Regions from separate parts of the Solibacillus sp. FSL R5-0449 genome, predicted to be linked through region 1. Evidence: riboswitches for the same ligand, from Rfam matches in the RefSeq annotation. Region 1 holds a riboswitch; each other region holds the start of a gene.
What was found. A riboswitch is a leader RNA that binds a small molecule or an ion and turns the genes downstream of it on or off. The one in region 1 is predicted to bind thiamine pyrophosphate.

Region 1 (10,236 bases):
GGATTACGACACCGGTAGTGATGACATTTCTTAATGACTATCTCCTGTCGCTTACGAATAATGGTGCAATACGAGGGCTTTATACATTGCCATTGTATAATCAGATGAATTTAAATATTGTACCTATGGTAAATCCGGACGGAGTGGATTTAGTGCTGAACGGACCTCCGGAGGATGAAAGTATCCGCAATAAGCTTATCGAGTGGAATGGCGGCAGTACAGATTTCTCTGGGTGGAAAGCGAATATTAATGGGGTTGATCTGAACGACCAGTTCCCTGCCGAATGGGAGCGAGAAAGAGAGAGAAACCCGAAAACACCAGGGCCCCGGGACTATGGTGGGGAAAGTCCGCTATCCGAACCGGAATCCATCGCAATGGCCGAACTGACTGTTGAACGGGATTTCTCGCGCGTGTTGGCCTTCCATACACAAGGGAAAGTTATTTATTGGGGATTCATGGGATTGGAACCGCCTGAAACAGAAGTGCTTGTCAATGAATTTGCGCGGGTAAGCGGATATGAGCCGGTGCAGACAATTGAAAGCTATGCGGGGTATAAAGACTGGTTTATTCAAGATTGGCGCCGTCCTGGTTTTACAGTTGAACTGGGACTAGGAACGAACCCATTGCCAATTAGCCAATTTGGAGAAATATATGAAGAAGCTTTAGGGATTTTTTTAAGTGCACTTTATACGTAAAGAAAGTCCCCCGTTACGTCCATAGATGTAACGGGGGAACTTTTATGAATCCTTCAAGCTTTCATCAATTTCCAGGATGCTTTGCTTTAGCTCGTCTAGTTTGGATATATTTTGCTCGACAATATCCAAATGCTCCTGTCTTTGCAATGCATTGGCAAGCGCATTTTCGGTACGCTCCATTGAATTGAATGCATGTTCAACGGCAAACTCTTCCGGGTGGGACATTGCCTGCTTTACTGCACGTTCTGTTCGTTCAACGGAGTTGGATAATAAAGTAATCGGGTGATTTTGTTTCCAGCTAGGTGTACCTGAACTTTTCTTAGCCATTGTTCCTCATCCTTTCCAAAGAGAATTGACTGATTCACACTTTTAGTATTGGTGGATGCAATGATTCCATACGCGGAAGAAATTCGAAATTGTTAGGACTGGCACCATCAATTTTTATCTATGTAGGGAATAACGATAGCAAAAAAAGCCATACTTATATTGATTCACTTTTAAACATAGGGAGGCGGAACGAATGGATAAGAAGGGTTTCACAGATCCAAAATCTAAGAAGATCCACCATAACTGGACGAGCGATAAGCATCAAAAATCTCAAATCAAAGGGGAAACAGAGGTAACTTTGAACAACCAGATTTTGAGAATTAATGCGAAAGCGAGACAGTTCTAACCTTTGTCTTGAAGTAAATCAGGCCTTCATTACAGTACATACTGTGATGAAGGCCATTTTTATCTCAATACGATTTTCGTTTCCCTTTTTGAGCTTGCTGATGAAGCTCCGTTAGCTCATTTGCAATTTCTTCCTTTACTTTATTAGGTGCAATTTTCATGTTTTTCGGTGTTTGCGGTAATGATTGTTTATTCGTTCCTTTACTCTTACTATCATCTCTGCCCATTAATATGCTCCTTTCAATTTTGATTCCTTCTTAATATGGCTTTCCAGCAATTTTTCATTACAAAAATCGTGCCAGCCTTAAAAAGCATAAAACATCCTAACCTGAGCACATTAAGGCAGTAGGAGGTGATGAAATATGAGCAAAAACAGCAAAGAGACAATGAATACGCGCACACACAATCCTTTTTCAACTTATAAAGAATTACACCGGAATACAACAAGTCACAATCGGAATCCGGAAGATAATACAGCGGAATTTTCGGAAGAATTCGATTCAAAATTAAAAAATAAAAACAATAAAACAAACCATGATAAAAACCAGCAATCAAATAAAAATAAATAGTTGTTAAAGCAAGAAAAGCCTTGTCACATAATTTGTGCAAGGCTCTTCTTATATATTTGGGCAATGATGACAATTAGCCCTGATAAACACTGTCACATGTACCACCTATCGGTTCATAGAAGCAATGCTGTTTAAATTGCCCTGTAAATGGTTGACCATACCATGTTGGCGGACAAGGACCATATGGGTTGAAATACCAAAGTGCATATTTTGCTGGATGTTCTCTCCAATAGTCTAGCACTTGTTTTGCCAATTTCCGTTCTGTCTCTCTGGCCCTTTGATAAAACATATTCCCTTTTTGTACCGCCTCAAAAGAATAGTTATTGCCCTGTACTTGGAAAATAACCTGTTCAATCGTTCTCACATCATTAAAGTCCAGGCATGTGGCAATAGCACGGTTCACAATTACATTTCCCACGTACAGCATCCCTTGTTTTCCTTCGCCTTCCGCCTCGGCCCGCATCATTCGAGCGATTAAATCAACATCGGCATCCCGGTATTTAACTCTTGGCATTTTTTCACCTCACAACTATAGTATGAAACAGTTAACCCAGGTGCTCATATGAATAATTGAAATCATTTAAAATTATTTCTTGTGATAACTTATGTATTTCTAACCTATCTTTCCGCATTAACACGGGATATAGTTCATAAATTAGTACATAGAAAAAGGAGGACGGACAATTCAAATTCATGTTGTACAACCGGGAGAATCATTGTGGGCAATCGCACAGTTTTATGGAACAACAGTGCAAAGTATAGTGGAAGCAAACCAAATTACGGAGCCCGCGCGGTTAGTGATCGGGCAAGCATTGGTCGTTCCACTGAAAGGGCAATACTATATTGTACAGCCAGGGGATAGTTTATGGTCTATTGGTCAACGGTTTCAAGTGAATTATACAACGCTCGCGCAAGCAAATGGGTTGAGTCCGGATGCGTTGCTAATGATTGGCACCTCATTGTATATACCGGAACCATCCAAAAGGTCTGCAGAAATTTTGGCATATGTAGAACCAAGAGGCAATGAAATAAATGAAATGCTGCTGGATCAAGTTCGTGAGGCAAACCCTTACTTAACGTACTTAGCTGTATTCAGTTATGAGGTGAGTCGGGATGGTTCAATAAAAGCACCGACCATTAATCCTTTACCCGAGATCGCTGAACAAGAGAAAACAAGTATAGCAATGGCGATTACCAATCTCGAAGATTATCAGTTTAGCGCTGAGCTTGCCCGGGATATTTTTCAAAGTGTCGCGGTCCAAAATTTATTGCTGGACAATATCATAGCAGAAGCAAAACGCATCGGGAATATTTCGGATATCCATTTTGATTTTGAACGTATATCACGTGACCAGCGGGAAGCTTATAATAACTTTCTTCGAAGAGCTGTCGAGCGGTTGCATGCGGAAGGATATACGGTTTCTACCGCATTGGCTCCCAAAACGAGAGCGGATCAGCCCGGGGAATGGTTTATGGGGCATGACTATAAGGCACATGGCGAAATAGTGGATTTTGTTATGCTCATGACATATGAATGGGGGTATTCTGCAGGACCTCCAATGGCCGTTTCTCCACTGCCACAAGTCGAACAAGTAGTACAATACGCTTTAACAGAAATTCCTGCGAGTAAAATTTTATTGGGGCAAAATTTGTATGGCTACGATTGGACATTACCTTTTGTCCAAGGAGGAGATTACGCAGAAGCAATAAGTCCTCAACGAGCTATTGAAGTAGCAAAACGTTACAATGCGGCTATCCAATTTGACAATACTGCACAGGCCCCATACTTTAATTACTATGATGAGCAAGGCCGTTCACATATTGTCTGGTTTGAGGATGCACGTTCCATTCAGGCGAAGTTTGATTTAGTAAAGCGCTTGAATTTGCGCGGTGTTGGCTATTGGAAGTTAGGATTGCCATTCCCGCAAAACTGGCAGCTTATCGGGGCTAATTTTAATGTGGTGAAGAAATAGAAAAAGCAGCATAGATGGTCAGATGAAATCAAAAACTATTCATCTGACTTTTTTGATTGTCATCTATTTAAGAAGGAGATTTGGTCAATATTGATGAAGTATTAGTAGTAGTTGAAGAAAAGGGGGATTATTGATGGGGAATGTTCCGGAAATCTTACAAAACTTACGAATCCCAGTAATTGGGGCACCGTTGTTTATTATTAGCAATCCAAAATTGGTCATTGCGCAATGCAAGGCAGGAATTGTCGGGTCGATGCCAGCGCTGAACGCAAGGCCGGCAAGCCAGCTAGATGAATGGTTAGCTGAAATTACAGAGGAGTTGGCAAGCTATAATGCCAAAAATCCGGATCGGCCGGCAGCGCCATTTGCCATTAACCAGATTGTTCATAAAACAAATGACCGCCTGGAACAGGATATGGAGCTTTGTGTGAAATATAAAGTTCCGCTTATTATTACTTCACTTGGGGCACGCGAAGAAGTTTTTGAGGCAGCACATAGTTATGGAGGCATTGTTTTCCATGATGTCATCAACAATTATTTTGCAAAAAAAGCGATTCAAAAAGGTGCGGACGGTATCATTGCAGTAGCAGCAGGTGCAGGAGGCCATGCCGGTCAGCAGAGCCCATTTGCGCTTATACAGGAAATCCGCGAATGGTTTGACGGTCCGTTAGCATTATCAGGATCCATCGCACGAGGCCATTCCGTATTGGCAGCACAGGCGATGGGTGCTGATTTCGGCTATATTGGCTCACCATTTATCGCGACTGAAGAAGCTTTTGCGCGTCAAGAATATAAACAGATGATTGTGGATAGTACAGCAGAGGATATTATATACAGTAATTTATTTACAGGAATCCACGGAAATTATTTGAAAGGCTCTATTATGAATGCGGGGATGGATCCAAATAATCTCAAAGAAAGTGATCCTTCTGCGATGAACTTTAACGATAATAACGCAAAAGCCTGGAAAGATATTTGGGGAAGCGGGCAAGGAATTGGTGCAATTAAAGAGATTACCTCTACCCAGCAATATGTTGATAAACTGGCTGAGGAATATGCGCAGGCTTATCAAGAAATGACTGGTAAACGATCGACAGTAGCCCATTTACAATAGTCAACGTCGATTGCGGTAAAACAAAGATGCTATTTTCTCTAAGGGGAAATAGCGTTTTTTTCTGAGCACTAAAAATAGCTTTACTTTCTGGAATGATTCCCTAAATATAGTAGTAATTTCATAATTTTTCGAATTCCCTTGCCCGGGTTGAATTAATTTGTTACACTCTGGGTAATTAAATGCATTTGCGGGGGGACACAGCAGTGTTGAGAAGGTTAAAACCTGACCCTTAGAACCTGGCCGTTAATACGGACGTAGGGAGCAAAGTACACGCTATACATATGTACTTACTTTGACTCCGCGTATCCTTTACGTGGAGTCTTTCTTTTGCAAATATACACGCATTTGATTTGCGGGGGGACACAGTAGTGTTGAGAAGGTTAAAACCTGACCCTTGGAACCTGGCCGTTAATACGGACGTAGGGAGCAATGAAAAGTGGTACTTACACTTTTTGGGGACGTCTCTCTATATAGAGGCGTCTTTTTTTGTGCTTCCGCCAACAAAAAGGAGGAGTAACAATGGGATTTTGTGAAAAGGTAAGGAAAGAAACGGATTTTTATTGGGAGGCTAGCTTCTATCATCCATTTGTACAAGGGATTGCAGATGGAAGTTTACCGCTGGAGAAGTTTAAGTTTTATATGCTGCAGGATGCATATTATTTAAAACATTATACGAAAGTTCTTGCTCTTGCAGCTGCAAAAGCGACTACGGATGACGATGTTCAATATTTTCTGCAAACAGCAAAATTTATTCATGACGCAGAGTTGGAGTTGCATCGTACAACGTTTAAAGAATTAGGCGTGACAGCGGATGATTTGGAGCAATTCGAAGCGGCTCCAGCAGCCTATAACTATGTAAGCCATATGTATAATGCGGTGCATAACGGAGATGTAGCTGAAGCATTTGCGGCAATTTTACCTTGCCCGTGGCTGTATCAGGAAATTGGGCAAAGGTTAAAAGATGCACGCCCGAATGTCCCCCTTTATGAACAATGGATTGCACTCTATGCGTCCGAGGAGATGCTACAAAATATTGAAATACAAAAGTCAATGCTGGATCGATATGCGAAAGAACAACCAGCAAAGGTAAAAGTCTTGCAGGAACATTTTAAGAAAAGCTGTTATTACGAATGGATGTTTTGGGAGATGCCTTGGACGAAGCAAAACTGGGAACAAGGGGTGTATGTCAATGAGCCTGCAAGCAATTCATAAAAATCAGCCGTTAGTACATTGCATTACAAATTATGTCGTCGCAAATTTTACAGCGAATGGTTTGCTTGCGGTAGGTGCCTCACCGGTAATGGCGGATGCGATCGAAGAAGCGGGAGAAATGGCTGCTCAGTCAAGTGCATTACTTTTAAATTTGGGTACTTTGAATGAACGGACAGTAGCATCGATGAAGGAAGCAGGATTTAGCGCAAATAAGCATCATACTCCGGTTGTTCTGGATCCAGTAGGAGTAGGGGCAACAAAGTTTCGAATTGAGACAGCACGACAATTGCTCTATCTTCTAAAGATTGATGTTATCCGCTGCAATATTGGAGAATTGGCGGCTTTTGCGGGAGCGGATTGGACTTCCAAAGGTGTTGATAGCGGTAATGGACATATCGATGTTGCAGCGACGGCCAAACAGCTGGCGAATCACTATCAATCTATTGTAATCGTTACAGGAGAACAAGATGTGATTACGGATGGGGAAAGAGTTGAATTTGTAACGGGTGGTCATGAAAAAGTGACAAAAATGACTGGGAGCGGCTGCTTATTGAGTGCCTTTTGTGCTGCGGTGCTTGCAAACAGTAAAGAACCGTTTAATGACTTACAAACTCTGCTCAATGAATATAAACAGGCGAGTGCCAATTCTGTTGCAGCTATAGGAACTTTCCATACTAACTTCTTGAATGAACTAGAACTTTTAGCGGAGGGACGACGATGATTACATGTACAATTGCAGGCTCAGATAGCGGTGGCGGTGCAGGCATTCAAGCAGACTTGAAAACGTTTCAGGAATTACGTGTATTTGGTACATCGGTCATTACCGCACTAACCGCACAAAACACGGGAGGCGTGCACGGGATTTTTCCGACAACTCCTGATTTCGTGCAAGCTCAGTTAAAAGCGGTACTTCAAGATTTTGATATAAAAGCAATTAAAACAGGTATGCTGTTTAGTGCAGAAATTATCGAAGCGATAGTCGCGCAGCTTAAAGAAACAACAATTCCGATAATCGTTGACCCAGTCATGATTGCAAAGGGAGGCGCCAGTTTACTCGAGCAGCAGGCAACAACAGCCCTTAAAGAAAAGTTATTGCCGCTTGCAACTGTTTGTACACCAAACATTCCGGAAGCAGAAATTCTGACTGGCTATACAATTCAAACTGAAGAAGATATTAATTCAGCGGCACAGCATCTCTTAAGTCTAGGACTGGAATGTGTAGTCATTAAAGGTGGTCACTTAAGCGGTAAGCATGCGACAGATACGGTTTTCATTCGCGGGGAACAACCATTTAAAATGAAAACAGAGCGAGTGGATACGAAGCATACGCATGGAACAGGCTGTACATTTTCGGCAGCAATCACGGCGGAGATGGCAAAAGGAAGATCGATAGAGGCAGCCATTATAGAAGCGAAAAAATATGTGCAACTGGCTATTCGTCATCCGCTCAATATTGGTCACGGCTTTGGCCCGACAAATCATTTTGCCTATCATGAACAGCGGGGGTTGTGCAATGTCCATGTTTTTTGATTTAAATAAGTATTTTGTTATGGGAACAATCAATTGTAAACGCGACCCGCTCCTTGTTTTAGAAGAGGCGCTACAGGCAGGAGTTACGATGTTCCAGCTGAGGGAAAAAGGTGAAAATGCTTTAAAAGGTGATGAGTACATTCAATTTGCCCGGCAATGCCAAAAGCTGTGCCAAATATATAAAGTACCGTTCATTATCAATGATGATGTCGAACTTGCATTAAACTTAGATGCAGATGGAATTCATGTAGGACAGGAAGATATCAAAATCGAAAAGTTTAGATCACTTGCAAAAAATAAGATTGTCGGAGTTTCGGTGCATACAATGGAGCAACTGGAATTGACCATGGAAAACGGCGCTGATTATGCGGGGATTGGTCCAATTTATCAAACTACCTCAAAAGATGATGCGAGAGCACCGGTAGGGCTGATGTTATTAGAAGAAGTGAAGTCTCGGTACCCTCAATTTCCGATTGTAGCAATTGGCGGAATTTCCCCTGAAAACAGTTTCCGTGTAAGACAAAAAGGAGCAAATGGCGTGGCTGTTATTTCAGCAATCAGTCAAAGTAATAATATAAAAGAAACGGTAAATATACTGTAAGTTAAAATATGTCAAAAAAGTACTATTTAAATAGAGGCAGCCTATATCAAAATACTCTTTTCCACTATTCTGTCAATTTAGTATGATAGTTCTGTTATACACTACAGAATATGGGAGTGAATGAAATGTTGAAAAAACTATCTGCTTCGGCCTTAACGCTAACACTTTTAGCAAGCGGCATGTCAGCAGTTTCAGCGGCACCAACAACTACGAATGAAGATATGACACGTGGAGAGTTTGTGAAGGCCGTAATTGATGCATTGGGAGTAGAGGTCGGTACTGGACAAACTGTAAAATTCCAGGATGTACCTGATTCTCTTAAACCGTATATTGAAAAAGCGGTGGAATTAAAGTTAATCAAAGGAAAAACTCCAACTAAATTTGCACCGAACGAAAAACTGACACGCACACATGCTTTTCTTATTGCGGCAAGAGGATTACAAGATGAGGAAACATATTCTGAAAAGGTATTGGATCAGTTTAAAGATGCAAACAAAATCGGACAAGGCAATCGCCAGGAAATGGCCAAAGCAGTAGGGACAGGATTACTGACAGGTTTTGAAGACGGCACGATCCGCCCGAACGATTTTGTAACAAAAGCACAGATGCAAAAAATTCTGCAGCGCTTTTTGGAAGAATACAGCCCGGTAGAAGCAAATACGACGGTTTCTCTACGTATTTTAGGTACGACAGATATTCACACAAATATTATGAACTATGATTATTACAAAGATACGCCATCGAACAGTTTAGGTTTGGCAAAAACTGCGCTACTAATCGAAAAAGCACGTGAAGAAAATCCAAATACAGTGCTGTTTGACAATGGAGATGCAATACAAGGAACGCCACTTGGCTCTTATATTCAGTCCGTAGCAAAATTAAAAGACGGCGAAGTTCACCCGTCTATTGCAGCTATGATCGCACTAGATTATGATGTAGCGACATTCGGTAACCACGAGTTTAACTACGGTTTGGAATTTCTAGATGAAGTAACAGATGATGCGCCATTCCCATATGTTAATGCCAATGTACGTAATGCAGCGACAAAGGAATTAATGTATAAACCTTACGTTATGATTGAAAAAGAAGTAGTTGATTCAAACGGTGAAAAAACAACAATAAATATTGGGGTAACGGGTATTGTACCACCTCAAATTTTGAAATGGGACAAAGCAAATTTAGAAGGAAAAGTAACAGTCGATGATTCGGTAGAGGCTGTTAAAGCAGTCGTTCCGCAAATGAAAGAAGCAGGAGCGGATGTTGTTGTAGTACTTTCACACTCAGGTATTGGTGATGCTACACACGAAAAAGGCGAAGAGGATGTATCGTATTTACTATCTACAATTGAAGATGTGGATGCAATCATTACAGGACATGCCCATGGCGTATTCCCTGGTAAAGTGGATAGCTCTATAACAAATGTGGATATTGAAAAAGGAACAATGAACGGCAAGCCGATGGTTATGGCAGGTAAGTTCGGCAGTCATTTAGGGGTCATTGATCTAGAGTTAGAGAAGAAAGACGATGCTTGGGATGTGACAACAGGTACTGGCGCGGTGCGTGAAATCGCCAAAGATAATGACGCAGTAAGCACTGAGGTTGTAGAAAGTGTGAAAGAAGCACATGAAGGAACAATCAAGTATGTGCGTCAGGCAGTAGGGACAACAACAGCTAACATTCACAGTTACTTCTCGCAAGTACAGGATGATCCTTCTATTCAAATTGTAACGGATGCCCAATCAATCTATGTGAAAGAAAAGCTGAAAGGTACAGCGTATGAAAACCTTCCTGTCCTATCAGCGGGTGCCCCATTCAAAGCAGGAACAAGAAGTGATCCGGAATACTATACATTTGTACCAAAAGGTGAGCT
Region 2 (10,236 bases), 720 kb from region 1:
TGAATATGATAAATATTGTTCCATTATAAATTCCTCCATTCAAGTAAGTTATCTTTTGTTAAATCTTCACGAACTGTTTTATCTGATTGTAAAGTTTTCGATGCATTTATCAACCCGAGCTGGATTGCCTCTTCAAGCACCTCATCGTTTAATACACCGTGTAAAAATGCACTGACAAATGCGTCCCCGGCACCGGTAACATCTACTATATTTCTCGTTGCAATGGCCTTGTAATGTACTACCTTGCCTTCATTACCTACCATAACTCCGTGCTCGCCTAAAGTGAGAACAACATGTTCCGCTCCTTTTTGCATCAACATATTAACAGCCTTGTCATAATGGCTGAATGTATCCAGCTTCACATTTAAATAGCTTTCCCCTTCATCACGGTTGCAAATAAAGTAGCGTATACCGTTCAGATCTTGCGGCATATGCTTCATTTTAGGTGAAGAAACAGGGATAACCGCCAATGCGATATTACGCTCTATTGCAAATTTCCTAATATATTCTACTGTCTCCAGTGGACTGTTTAAATCAATGACAATACAGCTGGCATTTTGTAATATTGCTTCGTGCTTCTTTAAAATACTCGGCAACAGCTGATCATAAATCTCCATATTTGCCATTGATATTACAAGTTCGCCCGTATTATCAAGTACTGCTGTATAGGAACCTGTATTATAATCGCTTAATTTCTCTACTAAATCCACATTCATCATACTTTTACAATTTTGTTCAATAAATGCACTATCATGATCTTCACCCATTACAGTAATAAGGGAAACACGGTTGCCTAAACGTCCTAAGTTTTCTGCGATATTACGGGCTACACCGCCTACAGATTCTGTAACCGCAGCAGGATTGGAAGTCCCCAGCTGGACATTTTGCTCAATAGTGAATTTACGATCGATATTGGCACCACCAATTGCAATGATTTGATTTTTTTCCGGCAAAACATAGGCACGTCCTAAAATTTCTCCACGTTTTATGAGCGATGAAATCATGTTGGCAAGCGCCGGCCTGGACATACCAAGTTGTTCTGCCATTTCCTGTTGTGATAAGTAGGGATTTCTTTTTATTAATTGAAAAATTAATTTTTCCTTTTCATTCAACTTTATCACCTCGAATCAAACATTTGTTTCTAATTATAAACTTTTGTTCAAAAAATGTCAAATTAACATTAATTTTTCCTTCCAAGTAGTATGGAAGTACTTTCTTCTATTATGAGTTATGAATCAACAAAAAAAGCTGTTCAGAAGGTTTACCCTTCCAAACAGCTTTCTCATTATTCAACGATTATATCGCCATTTTCTGCTATACGCGGCTGTACGAGCACTTCAACACGACGGTTTTTAGCTCTGCCTTCTGCTGTATCATTTGTAGCAATCGGCTGGAATTCTCCAAAGCCTTTAACACTGAAGTATTTGGAATCCAGTCTTTCATTGCCCGAAACAATTTCCTTCATGAAGTTTACCGCACGCATAACCGACAGATCCCAGTTAGAATCAAATTCCGGTGTCTTAATCGGTACATTATCTGTATGACCTGTAATAACAATATTACGCGGTGGATCAAACATTAATAATTGAGCAAGCTCATCGGCAATGGAATTGTATTCCGCCTTTACATCCGCTCGCCCCATATCAAATAAAATACTGTCCCGGATTGTAATCAATAATCCTTCATCTGTCATTTTCGTTTCAAACTGATCTTCGAGCTCATTAATCGCAATAAACTCGTCCACACGGTTTTGCGTTTCATGGAGGCGTTCCTGATCCTCCATATATTTGGATATTCCTGTTGGTGGCGTACTATCCGGTGATTGAATAATAGCTGGGTTATCCATTACTCCTGTACCACCAGTAAAAATATTATTAAATACTGCTGACATTTGCTCTAATTTCTGCTCATCCACTGAGCTTGATGCAAATAGTACGATAAATAATGCTAATAACAGAGTTAAAATATCTGCATAAGGTACTAACCAGGACTCGTCAATATGCTCCTCATGCTTTTTATGTCTTTTACGCTTCTTTGCCAAGGCCACCCGCCCCGCTTTCGGTAATTTGCTTACGTTCTTCCATCGTTAAATATGAAGCCAGTTTCTGCTCGATTACACGAGGTGCTTCACCTTCAAGTACGGATAAAATTCCTTCAATCATCATCATCTTTTGCTTCACTTCTACAGCAGACTTACGTTTTAGCTTGTTGGCAAATGGATGCCATAAAACATAACCTGTGAAAATCCCTAATAATGTTGCAACAAAAGCAGCTGATATAGCCGTACCTAAATTATCAATATCAGACATATCTTTTAATGCGGCAATAAGACCGACTACAGCACCCAGTACCCCAAGTGTCGGTGCATATGTACCTGCTTGCGAGAAAATACCTGCTCCACTTGCATGGCGATCTTCAAGCGCTTCAACTTCCTCTGTTAACACATCGCGAATATAGTCAGCGTTTTGACCATCGATCGCTAATGTCAGACCATTTTTTAAAAACGGATCTTCAATTTCAGCAGCTTTGCTTTCTAACGCCAATAGTCCTTCACGACGAGCTAAGTCAGCCCATTGCGAAAACATTTTGATCAAGTCGATATCACTTGCGAGTTTTGTTTCAGAAAATAAGATTTTGAACAGCTTTGGAACTCTTTTTAGTTCCTTCATCGGGAAAGCGATTGTTACTGCAGCAATCGTACCGAAAATAATAATTAAAATCGCAGCAGGGTTTATTAACACTTCCGGTGTAACGCCCTTTAAGAACATCCCTACTAACAGGGCGATAAAGGCGATGATAATCCCAACAACTGATGATATATCCATATGTAGTACCTCCAAATTACGATGTCTTTTCTTTATTTCGGTATATTTAAATTTTTATTAACTTCCTTTACACTAGTTGTAAGAAGATTTTTTTGTTTTTGACACATTATTGTTCTTTTCTAAGCTGGAATATGACTATTATTGTGTTGGGAATTAACTAATTTTTAAGATAATTATTGGAGGAATGAATCAATGAATTCTATGTTTGAAGTAAATTTAACGAAATACGCAGAACTGGCAGTAAAAATCGGTGTCAATATTCAGCCGAATCAATATTTGTATATTGCGGCTTCCATCGAATCGGCACCTTTTGTACAGGCAGTGACAAAAATCGCTTATGAAGTTGGAGCAAAACAAGTATTTGTAGATTATACAGATGATCAAATTACACGTGCTCGATATGAGTTGGCACCGGAAGATTCTTTCGATTTCTTCCCTCCTTGGAAAGTGCAGGAACGTGAATGGCTTGCTGAACAAGGTGCGGCATTTATGAGCATCGTATCTCAAAGTCCTGATTTGCTGTCAGGGATCGATTCAAAACGAATTGCAGCATTCCAGAAAGCTTCTGGTACTGCATTAAACAAGTACCGTCAATATGTTCAGTCAGACAAAATCAGCTGGACGGTAATCGCTGCTCCATCAAAACAATGGGCTAGCAAAGTATTCCCTGAGTTACCGGAAGAAAAGCAAGCAGATGCATTATGGGATGCCATCTTTAAAGCGACACGTGCGGATCTGGACAACCCGGTTGAAGCTTGGGCACAGCATAATGATAACCTGCATGAAAAGGTTGATTACTTAAACAATAAAAACTATGCGAAATTACACTATACAGCTCCCGGGACGGACTTGACGATCGAACTGCCTAAAGGTCATTTATGGTGTGGTGCAGGCAGTGTCAATGAAAAAGGCGATGAGTTCATGGCAAATATGCCGACTGAAGAAGTTTTCACAGTACCGCATAAAGATGGTGTAAACGGGTATGTGTCTAGTACAAAGCCATTAAGCTATGGCGGTAATATTATCGACAACTTCAAGCTAACATTTGAAAACGGGCGCATTGTTAAAGTTGAGGCCGAGCAAGGTGAAGAAGTGTTAAAAAATCTTGTTGCTACAGATGAAGGCTCGCATTATTTAGGAGAAGTGGCGCTTGTTCCATTCCATTCTCCAATTTCACAGTCGAATATTTTATTCTACAATACATTATTCGATGAAAACGCATCAAACCACTTGGCAATCGGCAGTGCCTATGCATTTTGTATTGAAGGCGGAAAGACAATGTCACGTGACGAGTTAAAAGCTAACGGTCTAAACGAAAGCATTACACATGTTGACTTCATGATCGGTTCTGAACAGATGAATATTGATGGAATTACAGCAGACGGACAAGCTGAACCAGTTTTCCGTAATGGAAACTGGGCATTTTAACAGCTGTTTCAGTATTATTGCCAAATAATTAATTTTCAAGATGTTGTCATATTTACAATTTTTTCTACATTAACTAACTAAATTCCCCTACAATGTTCCAATTTATTAGGTTATAATTGGTTAATGATTGTTATCACTAAAATAGAGAGGAGTTTTTATAATGTTCGATCACCATTATCCGTTCTTATCTGACTTCTATACGATAGTGTTAGGATTTACGGTAATACTTCTTGTATTCTTATTTATGTTTATTATGTACTTACGTATTGGTTTACAATCACACGACTCTGTTATAGTAGATTCAAAGGCAAACACATTTGCGCCAAACGAAAAATCATTGGATGGTCACCATCATCATTAATATTTTTACAACCACTCGATTGAGTGGTTGTTTTTTTGATAGCGGATTTTTGCGATACTTCTCTCTTTTTAGTAGAAATTTAGCCTTAATAGTGCGCATTTATTTGAATTATCTAAAAAATATTTTAAAATATAAAAGAATCGAAAGGGGTTTGAAGAACAAATGTCTGCATTACAAACAATTTTAGAGTTTAACGGAAAATTCGTAGATGAAAAACAATACGAGCAGTACGCTACAACAAAATATCCTGATAAAAAAATTGTTGTTTTAACATGTATGGATACGCGTTTAGTTGAATTACTGCCTAAAGCAATGAACTTGCGCAACGGGGATGTCAAAGTTGTAAAAAGTGCAGGTGCTATCGTAAATCACCCATTCGGCGGGATTATGCGTAGTTTACTTGTAGCAGTTTATGAGTTACAGGCGGATGAAGTTTACATTATCGGCCACTATGACTGCGGGATGAGTGCAGTTGATCCGAATGTCATGATTGGTCATATGCTTGAACGCGGGGTTAAACAGGAAACGATCGATGTTATCAATTACGCTCGTTTTGATTTAAAAGAATGGTTATGCGGTTTTGGGGATGTTGAAACAAGTGTACTAAAAAGTGTTGACTTAGTCAGAACACATCCATTAATGCCAAAAGGTGTTCCGGTACATGGTCTTATTATCGACCCTGCAACAGGAAAGCTGGATTTAGTTACTGACGGCACAGTCGATCAAAAATAAATAATAAACAATAAGCGGGAGCCCTCATCATCCGAATGAATGAGTACTCCCGCTTTTTTATGATATAGTTCCTCTGTATTCCCGCTGCAAAATAGCGTACATATAATGGTCGACCCATTTTCCGTTTATATATAACAGCTCCCGCAATAACCCTTCTCTTGTAAATCCGGACTTTTCCAATACACGAATGGAAGCTGAATTTGGTGGTGCAACATAGGCCTCTATTCTGTGAAGATTCAATGTGTTAAAAGCGAAATCCATCACTATACGTACCGCCTCAGTGACAATCCCCCTGCCTGTGAAATTCTCATCCATCGAATAGCCGATAAAACCGCTCGAGTACGGTAAACGTTTAATTGAATAAAGTGAAATGTGTCCGATTAACTGACCAGTCGCATTATAAAAAATGCCGAAGGAAAACTCCCGGTTTGACTGCAGCAAATGAATGCTTTCTAAAATTTTATTATACTGTACTTGTTCAGTGTAAAATTCATCACGATGTAATGGCTCAAATTCGGACCAATACAATTTATTGTCTCTTAATAATTTTGCCAACCCTTTCGCATCGGACGGGGTAAATGTGCGAAGCGAACATTGTTGCCCAATTAGTCGAACCATTGGACCCTCCTTCTTGTGAAATAGCTTGAATAAGCTTTTCATTGAACCACCTTCATTTCATTTCAAAAGCTTGCCTACTGTTTTTTCAACTTCTTCTTTTTGGATTTTACAGGCTTTGGCTTTATATCTATAGATTCCGTTTTTTCTTTGTCTGTTGTTTTTTTATTACCCTTTTCGAAAATGTTTGTAAGTTTCATGCCCCGTTTTGTAATTTCTTTTTCGATATGGGCAACTGTTTCTTTTAGTACTTGAACACGCGCGTAGTTTTTATTGTTCCCTGGTATTAAGTGCCAAGGCGCATTTTCCGAATCGGTTTTCTCAAACATTTCATCGGCTGCCTCACAGTATAAATCAAATTTCTCACGGTTCCGCCAATCTTCATCTGTTAATTTCCACGACTTATATGGATCGGCTGCTCTTTCATTAAATCGTTTAAGCTGTTCATCCGAATCGATATGGATCCAAAATTTAATCATTATATAATCTTCATCTGTCAATTGCTTCTCGAAGCTATTGATTTCTTCATAAGCCCGTTTCCATTCCGCTTCTTCCGCAAAGCCTTCGATACGCTCTACAAGGACCCGCCCATACCACGAACGGTCGAAAATTGCGATTTGTCCATGCTGCGGCAACTTCCTCCAGAAACGTTGCATATAATGATACCGCATCTCATGAGGCTGTGGGGCGGAGATCGGCCATACCAATAACCCGCGCGGATCGATACGTTCTGTCAGGCGCTTGATCGCTCCCCCTTTGCCTGCTGCATCCATTCCTTCAAATGCAATAATTAGGCCGATTTTATTGTTGAATAAAAATTGCTGGGCGTTTAGCATTTCGTATTGTAAAGCTTTCAAATGTTTCTTATAGATTTCCTTCTCCAATTTTTGCGATAAATCCACATCTCTTAGCTTTTTCAAATAGCGCTGCCTCCCCTACTCCATTTATTTATGTATATTTTACTTGAAAGTATATGGAATTGGTAATTGTTGCAGTCATTTATTTGAATCATTTGATTATTTTATGTTTATACCTAGTTTTTATAGAACAAAAAACGCGGGTGCACTGAGTGCTCCCACGTTTATAACTTAGTCTTCCAAAGTTGTTAAAATGATTGGTTTATCTTTTGTTACAATAATCGAGTGTTCAATTTGGGCAACTAATGATTTGTCCGGTGTAATGAATGTCCAGCCGTCACCTGATTCTACGATATGCTCAGCCTTCGCCGAAATAAACGGCTCTACTGCCAACACCATACCTTCTTTCATGATTGTTGTATCCCAAGCATCGTAATAATTCAATACATGGTTTGGCTCTTCGTGTAATGATTTCCCTAAACCATGACCTGTTAAGTTCATAATTACTGTTAAACCGTGATCACGTGCTTCACGCTCTACCGCTTTACCGATTTGATTTAATTTCGAACCTGCTTTAACCTTTGTCATCGCACGATCAAATGCCGATTTTGCTACAGTACAAAGTTTTTCTTTATCTTCATAACCTTCACCAACGACAAATGAAATACCTGTATCTGCAAAATAACCGTTTAAAGAGCCCGAAACATCTATGTTTACAATATCGCCTTCTTTAATGACCTTGTTCCCTGGAATACCATGTGCAACTTCGTGATTTACTGAAATGCATGTATATCCCGGAAAATCGTATTCGCCTTTAGGACCGGAAACCGCGCCTGCTTCTGCAAACATACGGCCTGCAATCTCATCTAATTCTTTCGTTGTCACGCCAGGTACTGTCGCAGCTTTCATCGCCTCACGAATTTCAGCACAAACGCGTCCGATTTTTTTAAACGCCTGGATTTCTTCTTGAGTAGTAACAATCATGTGTAACTTCCTTCCTCTTAAACAATGTCTATCCTTAACTATAGCATACTTAAAATCGGTTGTAATTGTTCAAGGATTTTAAAATTTGCCGTTTTATTACTAATTTAGTACGACTTTCTACTATTAAATGGAGAAAAAGCTTGCAGCGGGCGAAGTATCCCTTGCTGCAAGCCTTGTATTTTCTATATATTATGTTGTTTTTACTTTTTGCAGCAAACGAGGGGCAGATGTGAATAAAATAACTGCGATGATTGCCGTAAGTATAGTAGCAGGTACCATATAAGTACTGTTGTAAATAATTGAGTAGGCCCATACATTATCATCGCCTGCATATTCTTTAAAGAACACGACACCTGCGAGCAAGTGCGAAACAAATCTTAAAGCTCCGCCAACAAGTGCTCCAATGACAATATAAAGTGCCATTTTTACTTTATTGAGCGATTGTGTAGCCTCTAATAACGGCTTTCTTACAATTGCCGCTAACCCTACTACTGTAAACGCAAGCCCGTAATCTAATATTGCCTGTAACCAGTGGACAATGTACGCACCGAACATCATTTGCATGACACCGATCAGCAAGCCAGTTGTCAGTCCTGCCGTTAATCCCCAACGAATGGCCATTAACATAATCGGTACCATAACAAAACTGATCGATCCGCCTTGTGCCCACATCTTAAAGGATACTTGATCCAATACAAGTCCGATGGCAGCAAATATTGCAATTTCCACCATCATTAATAATTTCTTTCTGTCCATAACAATTCCCCTTTCTTTTTATCCGATGTAACAAAAGTGAAGAGGGATAGAAAAAGTAAAAAAACGATAATCAGGACAAAAGCCTGACTATCGTTTGAACAGTCGGATTCTATCCACATCCCTACGCAAGTGCTAACTTACAGGTTCAAAGAGTCAGTGCAATCCCGTGCACAATCTCAGCCGACTTTCTCGGCACCCCTTGTGGTACATCTAATTTTTATTGTTTGAACATGCTCATTGTAACGAATATTTTTACAACTTTCAACAGCTATTATTTTGAAACGTACTAGAATTACATATAATAGATACGAAGGAGTGATGAATAGTGGATCAATCGAAAGGTTTAAGTGCATTAAGCTATTTAAGTTTTTATTTTGCACCGTTTATTTTACCGTTAATTATATTTATTGTTACGAAAGATGATGCCGTTAAAGGCCATTCTAAAAAAGCATTCATTTCCCAACTCATACCGATACTGTTAGGGATTCTGTATATTATTTACCTTTTCACTTCCGTTCTTTCCTTAAATGATACGTTGACCTTAAGTTTCCAGGATTTTTTCTTTAGTTCGCATTTTATCGGATTTATTCTTTTAGTCGTTATTACGTTCATCCTGGCGATTTGGAATTTAGTTCTAGCGATTAAAGTTTTACGTTAATGTTTATGAAAGCTCCTATTTTGGGTATATTTTTTATACGAAATGTATTCGTTAAGGAGTGTTTACTAATGAAATTAAATAAGCTTATTAAAACAGCAATTAAATATGGACCAATCGTGTACCCAATCATAAAAAAAATGATGGACAACAAAAAATCAACACCGCAACCTGCAACTACACGACGAACTCCAAAACGCTAACAAAAACACATTTCCCACTTTTGCGTGAGGGAAATGTGTTTTTATTTTATTTAATAATAATCTCTGTTTTACTGTAGCCTTCTTTGAGTTTTTGCACTTGCAAGATGGCAGGCATTGCTGCTTTTAGTTCGGCTACATGGGAAATGACGCCAATTAAGCGGCCTGTTTGCTGAAGATCGATCAATATATCGATTGCTCTTCTTAACGCCTCTTCATCCAAAGTACCGAAGCCTTCATCGATAAACATCGTATCGATATGCACGCTTCCTTGAACACTTTGAATAACATCGGCCATTCCTAATGCCAATGAAAGGGAGGCATTGAATTTTTCACCGCCGGACAGTGTTTTTACATCCCGCGTTTGCCCTGTATGGCTGTCATATACATCAATGCTGAGTCCGCTTTGCGCATTTCCTTCTTTTCTACCTGTAGATTTAAGGAAGTATTGGCCATTTGATAAGACACGCAAACGTTCATTTGCCGCATGTGTCACTTTTTCCAAATAACCAATTTGAACAAAACGCTCAAATGAAATTTTCGCATCATTTTGACCACGAATTAAATTGTAAACATGTTCGACTTGCATTAGTTTCTCTTTATAGCTTTCGATCTGTTGCGCAGATTGGTCGAGTTTATCGCGCGTCTCCTTACATTGTTCAACATAGGACTGGATCAATGTCATTTTTGAGTAATGTGCCTCGATCTGCTCATTCAACTCATGAATCTGTTGCTCACTTGCCGTTAAATCGGCTTGTTCTTTTCCTTCGAGCAAAGGTTCTTCCTCAGCAATTTGAACAGATAATGTGTGGACATTTTGCTT
Region 3 (10,236 bases), 400 kb from region 1:
TACGTTTATTTATATTATCAGTCACGGGGACTTCTTTGGTTTTCATAAAGCTGAATTAAGTGATGAAAGAGTTATGCTCGTCCACTTTGCAGAAATTATTGTATGTGGTGCTACTCTGTTTATTTTAATTTTTACATTAATCAATGCGCTATATGCATATTTTTAAGTGGCGTGCTACTATCGGCAATAGGCACACCCCGTTAAATTATCGCATACTTTAACTACAATAAAAAAGAGGTGAACGATTGAATCCGAATCATGTTTCAGCGCAACCGCAGTTTACATTCGATCTTAATAAAAACCCGTTGTTCATTAAAGACCAGCATAATTTTATTAATGTAATGGGTGTCAACCAGTTGAATACGCTGGATAATATATCGCTGCTTGATATTTATTTGAGTGCCAATAATGTCATTGAGCCGCACTACCATCAAAATGCGGCGGAACTTGTTTACTGTATCACGGGAAGGGCGATTGTTTCGATTTTGAATCCTTTTACGAAACAGCTGATGCATTTTCCGATTAGCCCCGGTCAAGTGGCGAACGTTCCTCAAGGGTGGTGGCATTACGAAGTTGCTACGCAAAACAACACGCATCTGCTTGCCATTTTTAATGCTCCGACACCTGAAGTGATTTTAGGTTCCGACCTGCTTAAGCTGACACCGGCAAATATTATGGCCCATACTTATGGCATGAATGAAAATCTGTGGCAGCAGGCAGTTGCACCTGTCCGACCTAATACTTTCATCGGTCCGCCAAACCCTTGGCAGCACGCCCAGCCCGCTAATTATGGCGGCGGATATGAGCAGTGATTGCACTCGGTCAAAGGGAGTAAGTTTCAAAAAAGTGCTTGCATTGTGAAGTGGTCATGTTATGATTATTGTGAAATTAACCTAATATTGGAAGCAGATAATCTGCTCGTCAAACTACTAGGGGCGCCTTTTGGCTGAGAAGTACCCTTTGCACCTGATCTAGGTAATACTAGCGTAGGAAAGTAGTGTCGATTCCCTATTTTTATTTTTTTTATAGGCTACGATACCACTTTCTTCATTGAAAGTGGTTTTTTTGTTGCAAAAATTAATGTAAAGGATGGATGGTTGAAATGAATAAAACGAGAAAGCTTACATACTCCGCGATTATAGCAGCGATTACAACGATTCTCAGCAGTATGGTGTATATCCCATTAGGATTCGCGAAAATTTTTCCGATACAGCATTTTGCCAATGTCGTCTCGGCCGTACTTCTCGGTCCATGGTATGCGGTATTGCAGGCGTTTCTTACATCAACGTTAAGAAACTTGATGGGGACAGGCAGTCTATTTGCTTACCCTGGAAGCATGATTGGTGCCCTTCTCGCGGCATTGTTGTTTGCGAAAACGAAGAAGCTGGCGTTTGCCGCTTTGGGTGAAGTGGTCGGGACAGGGTTACTTGGTGCAATGGCTACTTATCCGATTGCGATATTATTTTTAGGTCAGGAAGCGGCGCTGTTCGGTTTTGTCCCGGCCTTTATGATGAGTTCGTTTGCGGGTGCAATTTTAGGCTATGGCTTGCTGAAAGTGATGGTGAAAAACCGGGCGTTTGGCGGGATGCTTAATGCGGGGTGAGTCGCTGAGGTTGGGGCGGTTTTATTAGAAGATTTTCGGTGGTTATTAGAACATTTGGGTGGGTTATTAGAACAATTTTTTGCTAGAGAATTTTTTGTATTATTGTATCGATTTTATTAGAAGAATTGGTGCGGTTATTAGAACTTTTGCGGGTTATATTAGAACAATTTATTTATAGAGATCTGTTTTCACCGGCTTACCGATTTTATTAGAAGATTTGAGCGTTTATTAGAACTTCCGGGCGGGATATTTGAAGATCTGCGGACGATATTAGAACATATGACAGACTTATTAGAACAACCGATACTTATATTAGAACATCTCACTTTTATTAGAAGATTATAAAATATATTAGAACAACTCAGACCTTTATTAGAAAATGAAGAGCCGGGTATCAATCAACGCATGACACCCGGCTCATTTCATTAAGCTAAATTAATCTGCCACGACACGCCGTAACGGTCATTGAGCCAGCCGAACTTCTTACTGAAACCGTAATCCCCGATTGGCATTAGCGGATGGCCGCCTTCAAGCAGTTTTTCATACAGATAGTCGGTTTCCTCTTCTGTATCACATGTAATAAAAATAGAAAACGACGGGGTGAAGTCAAATTCATGTTTCAAATTGCTGTCAATGCACATAAATTCCTGACCTTTTATTGAAAAAGTCGCTTGCATGACTGTTCCTTCGTCTCCGCCTTCGTTTGCTCCATAGCGGACAATGCTCGTAATTTCCGCGTCCTCGATTACGGATGTGTAGAAGTTCATTGCTTCTTCTGCAACACCGCCTTGAAACATTAAAAATGGTTTTGCGCTTTTCATTGTACCCTTCCCCTTCTTAATTCAAATTTGCACCACTTCAATTTAGCCTATTTTAACCTTGTTTACGAACTTTTCCCCCTATAATTTAAATGGAATCTCCTAACTAGAAGATGCCTTTCGTTTAATATTTAAATTTTGCATTAACGGTGGGGGGTGGGGTGCCGAAAATGTTATATTTCACATAAAAAAGCCTCCTGCGAGATAGCCCTCACAGGAGACTTGCTTCATCAATTATTCACCGAACACGATATGCCACTCAGCGCGGCCGGCTAAAAATTCTTCAGCCAATGCTTTTGCGCCTTCCAAGCTATGGCTTGCCGCCCAGCCGCATTGGACTTCATTGCATGCCGGAACAGAATCTGCCTTCAGCACATCCTGCAGGGTATTTTCGATAATCGTTAATACACCGTCATAGTCATTGTAGTTCAGTAATGCCAGGTAGAAGCCTGTTTGGCAGCCCATTGGCGATAAATCAACGACATCTTCACTATGGTTGCGGATACGGTCGGCCATTAAATGCTCCAAAGAGTGCAGTGACGGCATTTCCATATGTGCTTTGTTCGGCTGTTTGAAGCGGATATCGTATTTTGTTACGACATCGCCTTTCGCTCCTGTTTTCGTACCGGCAAGTCGTACGTATGGTGCCACTACTTTCGTATGGTCTAAATCAAAGCTCTCTACATTCGTTTTCTCTGTTGTCATGTTGAATCCCCCTAGTTAGATAAATTGCATAGATTTTATAAATTGCTGAATCCGTTCATTGTTATTCGCTGTAAAGAAGTTTTCGGTTATGCCGTCATAGCCGATCTCACCGTTTTCCAGAAATAAAATCCGGTCGGCCACTTCGCGCGCAAAATTCAGGTTATGTGTCACGATAATCATCGACTTGCCTTCTTCCGCTAAATCTTTCAGCACCTTCAGTACTTCTCCCTCAAGCTCGGGATCCAGTGCACTCGTCGGCTCATCGAACAGCAAAAACTGCGGCTCCATTGCCAATGCTCTTGCGATGGCGACACGCTGCTGCTGCCCGCCGGATAATTGCGATGGATACTGGTCTGTTTTATGACTCAGGCCAACCTTCTCCAATAATTGCTGTGCCTTTTGTTTTGCAGCCGCTTTGTCTTTCCTTAAAACGGTAACCGGCCCTTCCATCACATTTTCAAGCACTTTCATATGCGGGAACAGATTGAAGCTTTGGAATACCATCGCCGTATTTTGGCGAATTGAAAGCAGGTTCTTCTGAGAAATCGGTTTGTTCAGTTCAACTGTCTGGTAGCCGACTGTCAAAACTCCCTTCTCAGGTCGCTCCAATAAATTGATGCAGCGTAACAGCGTTGATTTCCCTGAACCGGATGGACCTAAAATAACCGTTGTTTCGCCTTCATGAAATGTTAAATTAATATTTTTCAATGCCTCGTTCTCGCCAAAGAACTTCGACATTTGCTGAAATTGTACGATAATAAGCCCTCCCTTCTAGCGCTACACCTGACAATCTTATACATACTTCGATGCGTATTTTTCCAGGCGGCTTTGAATGACCATCAGTATACTAATGAAGATTAAATAGATGACCGCACAAAGTGAATAAATCATAAGCGGCTCATATGTACGTGCGGTAATTTGCTGCCCGACCATGAATAGATCCGCCAGTGTGATACTCGCAACTAAAGATGTTCCTTTTACCAGATCGATAAAATCATTGGCTACTGACGGCAATGAAATTCGGACGGTCTGTGGTGCGATAACTCTGCGCATCATTTGCCAATATGTCATACCGAGGGATTCTGCAGCTTCCCATTGTCCTTTTGGAATGGCTAGAATCGAAGCCCGGATCGATTCGGATGCATAGGCACCTGTATTCAGTGAGAAAGTAATAATCGCCGCTGTCCATGCATCAAGGGTAATCCCCACTTTCGGAAGACCGAAGAATACAATAAACAAAGTCACCAATAATGGTGTTCCACGAAATACCCAGACGTACGTACCGAAAATCCAGCGTAATACTTTGTAGTTCGAGATTCGAGCCAGTGCCGTCACGACTGCGATGACTAAAGCTATGACAAAGGCAATGAGCGATAGCGGAATGGTAACAAGAAGTCCTGCTTTTAAAATCGGCCAGATCGAGTTCAGTAATATATCCATTTCTCTACTCATCCACTAACACTCCTTTCTATAGTTAAATCCACGTAAAAAAGGCCGTCGAAACGACCTTTCCATTAGTTGTTTGAAATAACATTTTCACCAAAATATTTTTCCGAAATTGCTTCGAATGTACCGTCTTCTGTACGTTCTTTAATAATTTCATTTAACTTCTCACGGAACTCATCGTTTTCTTTATTTAATATTAATGCGATATCAGTTGAATTGATCGCACCGTCCAGCACTTTCAATTTCGTATCCGGCTGTTCCTGCAAGTATGTCAGGAATGTTACACGGTCATGGATTGTTCCATCTGCGCGGCCTTGTACAACAAGCTCGATTGAACTCATTAAATCATTTGTAGCAACTACTTCTGCACCAAGCGCTTCTGCATCGCGGGCAAAGTTACTTGTAATTGTTTGTGAAGATTTTTTGCCGTCCATGTCAGCCGGCTCTTTAATTTCTGTGTTATCTGTATGGACTGCAACTACCGCTTCTGATTTCATATATGGCGTTGAGAAGTCGTACTTTTCTTTACGCTCATCTGTAATCGATACGTTGTTAATAACGAAATCGTATTTATCTGTATCTAAACCTGCAATTAAAGAATCCCATTTTGTTTCAACATATTCTGCTTCAACACCAAGGTCTTTTGCGATCTGATCGGCAATTTCATATTCAAAGCCAGTTAGTGCACCTGATTCATCATGGAAGCTGAATGGAGGAAATGTTCCTTCAAGACCGATTTGAATTTTGCCGTCTGCCTGGATTTCCTCTAATTTATTTTTTGCCTCGCTTGCGTTTTCCTCTGTTTTATCGCCACCGCATGCTGCCAAAACAAGTGCTGATAATGTAACGATTGATAATAATTTTTTCATGCTAATTGCCTCCACTATTAATCCCTAGTTATTTAATACGTTTTATATTATAACAGGGTAATTATAAAAACAATCTTTATTTTCTGAACTATTTTTAAATTTAGAACTATTAGTTAATAATTGCTAGGAATCGTGTTAAATACAGAAAAAAATTGTCAATTTCCTTAAATGGAAATTGACACTGACTTTATAAATGCATGCCTGTCCATTGCCAAATAGTAAAGTAGAACAGCATGATGATGAATATATAAAGGGGCATTAAAATGGCGCTAAGCTTTATGAGGTTCCGCGCATCATAGGAAATATCCCCTTCCTCATAAAACAGCAGCAATGCTTTCGAGCTGACCGGCACCGTTACACAGTAGTTCATCCCGATCAGACTTAAAAACACGACAGTTGACGGGTTGACCCCGATTAACTCACTGAATAAAATCAGTCCTGGAATGAAGACAATGGCACGAGTCGTATGGGAAGTAATATATAGATGACTTGTCACGGTAATCGTTAGGATCATTAGTACAATCAGCCAGTCCGGTGCACCGACAAACAGATGCAGGACGCTGATCATTTCACTTTCCATCCATTCCACAATCCCCGTATCAACCAATACTTTACCGAGCGCCGTCGCTGCAGCAACGAACATTACAAGATTCCACGAAACGGCATTCATTCCTTGTTTCCAACTGATAATCCCGAAGTTCGGCATCATAAAAAGAATGGCACCGATTACTGTAATCAGTTCAATATCCAACCCGTGAAGGCTTTCCGTCATCCAGCCGATGATTAAGAATAATATGAGTATCATTGTCTTTTTTTCATCTTTTTCTAAAGGTTTTATTAAAGGTGTTGTTTCAACACTTTCCAATTCCTCAGCACTATCCCGCGGCCACAATGTCCATTTGATGACGATTAATGAAAGCAATGTTACAACAAGTGCAAACGGAACTCCCCATATTAACCACTGGATGTAGGAAATCGATTTACCGGCCGTACTTTCGAGAAAACCGACGCCGATTAAATGGGAACCTGCTCCGATTAAGGTCGCCGATGTACTCATTAAAATAATGACCGGTGCGATAATCGCCAAAACACTTTGTTCTTTGGAAGTAAATTTTTCGCTTATTTGCTTTATGATCGGCATCGATAATGCTGCCCGCCCTGATGTTGAAGGAATAAAGAAGGCCGATGCAAACAATACCGAACTTAGCCCGAGCACGACATTCTCTTTTTTATTTGATTTACTTAAGATGAACATTGTTAGTCGTTCGGCCAGCCCGGATTTTTTAACGGCTTCCCCGATAATGAACGCACCGATCATGAGCCACACGACTTTTTCGGATAATGAGCTGTACAATAAATCAGGCTCTGCTGCATTCATTAAAATTATAAATGCAATAAGTGCCATCGCCACCCAGCCTGCTGAAAATTTCGTTGTCACCCATAATGTCATCGCGCATAAGAATGCAAATAGAGCAACTTTTGCACTGTAATCCAAATCTTGTATGAAAATAACCGTAATCAGAATCAGAATGTGTATGGAAATAATGATCGCTGTCTTTCTCGGCATCGATTGAATCTTTGTTTTCAGGCGATTTTGCTTTTTTTTATTTCTTTCTACTCTGCTAGGCATGTTAAATCGCTCTTTCTTTTCTATTCTCTTTATTGGCTATTTCCATGCCAATTGAAACTTTCCGTAAAACCGATTCCGTACTTTCCTCAATCCATTTCGGTGCTTTTTTAATCGCCTTTTCCAAAGATATCGGTTTTTGAATGATGCTGCTGTAGGCATCAATCCCGGCATGATAGTTCAGATTGGCGCCTTTTCCGATTGTTCCTGTAATCGCAATGACCGGGATATGATTCTTTTTCGCAATGCGTGCCACTTCAGCAGGAATTTTCCCGTTCGGTGTCTGAAAATCAAGACTGCCTTCCGCTGTTAATACGATATCCGCCGTCAGAATTTTTTCTTCTATATTGATATATTTCATGATGATATTGAACCGTTGATGCAATGTGGCACCCGCAAATGCAATTAGCCCCGCACCTAACCCGCCGGATGCCCCGCTGCCCGGTAATGAACGGACATCCATTTTTGTTGCCTGTTCAATTAGATCCGCATAATGATCAAGCGCTGATGCTAATTGTTCCACCTGTTTTGGTGTAGCTCCTTTTTGCGGTCCAAATATATGCGCCACCCCTTTTTCGCCGCATAAAATATTGTTCCAGTTACATGCCACATTGATTGAAACGTTCTTTACCCTTGGATCTGCATTTTGCATATCAATAGATTCTACTTCCATTAAGTCTTCCCCGCCGTTCACATGGATGATTTGCTTATTTTCGTCCAAAAACCGAATGCCCAATGCTTGCGCCATTCCCGCACCCCCGTCCGACGTACCCGAATCACCGCAGCCAATCAGAATATTATCAATGCCCATATCAATTGCCGCAACAATCAATTCCCCTACACCATAAGTAGTCGTTTTCAACGGATTTCTTTGATGACGCGGAACAAGCTTCAAACCGGCCACCGCCGCCATCTCAATAACCGCATTCCGTTTCCCGTTTTCTGTGTAAATACCAAAATAGCTTTTAATCTTTTTGCCGACCGGTCCGGTTACTTTTTTATATACGATTTCTCCATTTTTTAAACGAACAATCGTCTTCACAAACCCTTCCCCGCCATCAATCATTGGTATTACTTCCAAATCAACGGTCGGGTCAAATCGTCTTACCCCACGTTCCATTGCTAATGCGACATCCTCTGCGTCCAAACATTCTTTAAACCCTGATGGTACAATTACAATTTTCATTAGGCATCCCTCCAAAATTTATTAATTGTAAATGTACCATCCCAAAATTAGAAAATACTGAGAACTCTATTAGATTACGATGATAGAACGAGAAGTGCGATTTATAATGGAAAATGGCGCTGTTCCTTCTTGCAGGAAAGCGCCATTCATTCTACTATTCTTCGTAAATCATTTTCTTCGTCATTCCGCCATCGATTGTCAGATCCGTCCCGGTAATAAAATCATTTTCCGGGTTCGCTAAATACAGACAGGCGCGGGCAATATCATCCGGTTTGCCGACACGGTTTGAAAAATGCTGTTTGTGGTCGGAGGGTCTTAGGGCATCGTAATCCCCTGTTTCAATCCATCCCGGTGAAATGCTGTTTACTGTTATGTTCAGCTCACTGAATGAGCTTGCCAATGCATGAGTCAAGGCCAGGATTCCGCCTTTTGATGCGGCATAGCCTTCTGAATTCGGTTCGGACATGACCGCACGCGTTGACGCAAGATTGATGATCGCCCCGCCGCTGTTCATCCGTTTTGCCGCTTCACGCGAACATAAAAAGACACTGCGCAAATTCGTATTGATGATGTCATCCCAGTCTTCGAGCGATAATTCCAGCGGTGAAATCCATTTCCCTTTCCCCGCATTATTGATCAAAATATGAATTTCTCCAAAACGGGCTGCGGCCATTTCCATCAATTGACGGACGCTCTCTTCACTGCGCACATCGGTCTCTGCAAAAATAGCGGAGTAGCCTTCCTTTTGGAGTTCGCCTGCCAGCTGGACACCTAAGTCATGTTCGATATCTGCGATGATCACATTGGCACCGGCTTTTGCAAAATGAGTTGCTACGGAGCGCCCGATTCCTTGCGCTGCCCCTGTGATGATTACGGTTTTGTTTTGAAACATTGGTCGAATTCCTCCTTTGTCAATTGCTTAGTAAGAGTGTAACTGAAATGAGTTGAGATTTCGTGTTTGAGGTTGTGCTTTTTTAGAGTGTGTGCGCGGGATTTTTTAGGCTGTGCGGCAGCGGGGCGGGATTTTATTAGAAAATCTAAGTTAGTCGGGCGCTTTTTTGAGGGCAAGCGTTGATCTTCACGTTGGCCGGTTGCCGGGGTAGGATTTTATTAGAAAAGTTCGGGTACTTATTAGAAGAATTGCGTCGGTTATTAGAATATTGGCGGGGTTAATTAGAAGATTTCGTTTAGTCGGGCTTTTTTTGGGGTGAAAGCATTGTTTTTCACGTTGTTCGGCAGCGCGGCGGGATTTTATTAGAAAAGTTCGGGTACTTATTAGAAGAGTTGCGCCGGTTATTAGAACATTGGCTGGGTTTATTAGAAGATCTCGTTTAGTCGGGCTTTTTTTTGGGGTGAAAGCATTGTTTTTCACATTGTGCGGCAGCGGACCGGGATTTTATTAGAAAAGTTCGGGTACTTATTAGAAGAGTTGAATGGGATATTAGAACATTTGCGTGTTTTATTTGAATAGTTGGGGCACTTATTAGAAAAAATAGGATTTATATTAGAATATCTCACTTTTATTAGAACATTTTTCGGGATATTAGAACAATGCAACGTTTTATTAGAAAATCTTCCTTACTGCAATCGTATCCGCGCATCCACTAGAACGAGTAATTGCCTCGCTTTCATGCTATAATGGATGGAGCGGATCATTGCTAGTAAGGCAATGACAAAGGAGACAAAATAATGAGTCAACAAAATCAAGAAACAGCACCACAATTACCTGAAAATTTCAGTGAATTAAAGAAGGCCATAAATCGTACAGCAGACTGGGAAGCACGTTTAGATGCAGTACAGGAATTAGCGAAAATTAAAGCGGATGAATCGATCAAAATTTTGGAATATGTTGCGAAAGCGGATTTAGTAACGAAAGTTCGTGATGCTGCGGCGAAACAGTTAAAGAAAATGGGTCAGCAAGTTGAACCGTCGGAAGCACCTAAAGGCGAATTGTTCAAAGACCTGCGCAAAATTTTCAAACG

Region 2: it holds a riboswitch for thiamine pyrophosphate, as region 1 does, so the genes downstream of both, thiT (energy-coupled thiamine transporter ThiT) here and tenA (thiaminase II) in region 1, are expected to answer to the same signal.
Region 3: it holds a riboswitch for thiamine pyrophosphate, as region 1 does, so the genes downstream of both, thiW (energy coupling factor transporter S component ThiW) here and tenA (thiaminase II) in region 1, are expected to answer to the same signal.

Annotation. Positions count from the first base shown of each region.
Region 1 is NZ_CP150239.1:2,323,634-2,333,869, reverse strand. Features, by position in the region: gene MKY27_RS11650 (M14 family zinc carboxypeptidase) at 1-695, shown strand, start outside; gene MKY27_RS11645 (hypothetical protein) at 738-1,022, opposite strand; gene MKY27_RS11640 (YpzG family protein) at 1,216-1,368, shown strand; gene MKY27_RS11635 (hypothetical protein) at 1,433-1,594, opposite strand; gene MKY27_RS11630 (hypothetical protein) at 1,730-1,936, shown strand; gene MKY27_RS11625 (cell wall hydrolase) at 2,010-2,450, opposite strand; gene MKY27_RS11620 (glycoside hydrolase family 18 protein) at 2,620-3,909, shown strand; gene MKY27_RS11615 (nitronate monooxygenase family protein) at 4,043-5,023, shown strand; TPP riboswitch at 5,203-5,301, shown strand; TPP riboswitch at 5,368-5,466, shown strand; gene tenA (thiaminase II) at 5,543-6,235, shown strand; gene thiM (hydroxyethylthiazole kinase) at 6,213-6,956, shown strand; gene thiD (bifunctional hydroxymethylpyrimidine kinase/phosphomethylpyrimidine kinase) at 6,953-7,765, shown strand; gene thiE (thiamine phosphate synthase) at 7,749-8,366, shown strand; gene MKY27_RS11590 (bifunctional 2',3'-cyclic-nucleotide 2'-phosphodiesterase/3'-nucleotidase) at 8,492-10,236, shown strand, end outside.
Region 2 is NZ_CP150239.1:3,038,753-3,048,988, forward strand. Features, by position in the region: gene MKY27_RS15275 (pseudouridine-5'-phosphate glycosidase) at 1-24, opposite strand, end outside; gene MKY27_RS15280 (carbohydrate kinase) at 24-1,112, opposite strand; gene motB (flagellar motor protein MotB) at 1,286-2,041, opposite strand; gene motA (flagellar motor stator protein MotA) at 2,025-2,825, opposite strand; gene MKY27_RS15295 (aminopeptidase) at 3,018-4,253, shown strand; gene MKY27_RS15300 (hypothetical protein) at 4,414-4,614, shown strand; gene MKY27_RS15305 (carbonic anhydrase) at 4,777-5,346, shown strand; gene MKY27_RS15310 (GNAT family protein) at 5,404-5,964, opposite strand; gene MKY27_RS15315 (polyphosphate kinase) at 6,039-6,881, opposite strand; gene map (type I methionyl aminopeptidase) at 7,050-7,802, opposite strand; gene thiT (energy-coupled thiamine transporter ThiT) at 7,992-8,558, opposite strand; TPP riboswitch at 8,660-8,768, opposite strand; gene MKY27_RS15330 (DUF4870 domain-containing protein) at 8,884-9,216, shown strand; gene MKY27_RS15335 (SMC family ATPase) at 9,463-10,236, opposite strand, start outside.
Region 3 is NZ_CP150239.1:2,718,780-2,729,015, forward strand. Features, by position in the region: gene MKY27_RS13600 (nucleotidyltransferase) at 1-166, shown strand, start outside; gene MKY27_RS13605 (cupin domain-containing protein) at 246-812, shown strand; TPP riboswitch at 922-1,010, shown strand; gene thiW (energy coupling factor transporter S component ThiW) at 1,103-1,603, shown strand; gene MKY27_RS13615 (VOC family protein) at 2,029-2,424, opposite strand; gene MKY27_RS13620 (S-ribosylhomocysteine lyase) at 2,656-3,126, opposite strand; gene MKY27_RS13625 (amino acid ABC transporter ATP-binding protein) at 3,142-3,834, opposite strand; gene MKY27_RS13630 (amino acid ABC transporter permease) at 3,919-4,578, opposite strand; gene MKY27_RS13635 (transporter substrate-binding domain-containing protein) at 4,641-5,441, opposite strand; gene MKY27_RS13640 (SLC13 family permease) at 5,629-7,071, opposite strand; gene MKY27_RS13645 (glycerate kinase) at 7,073-8,254, opposite strand; gene MKY27_RS13650 (SDR family oxidoreductase) at 8,409-9,146, opposite strand; gene MKY27_RS13655 (HEAT repeat domain-containing protein) at 9,944-10,236, shown strand, end outside.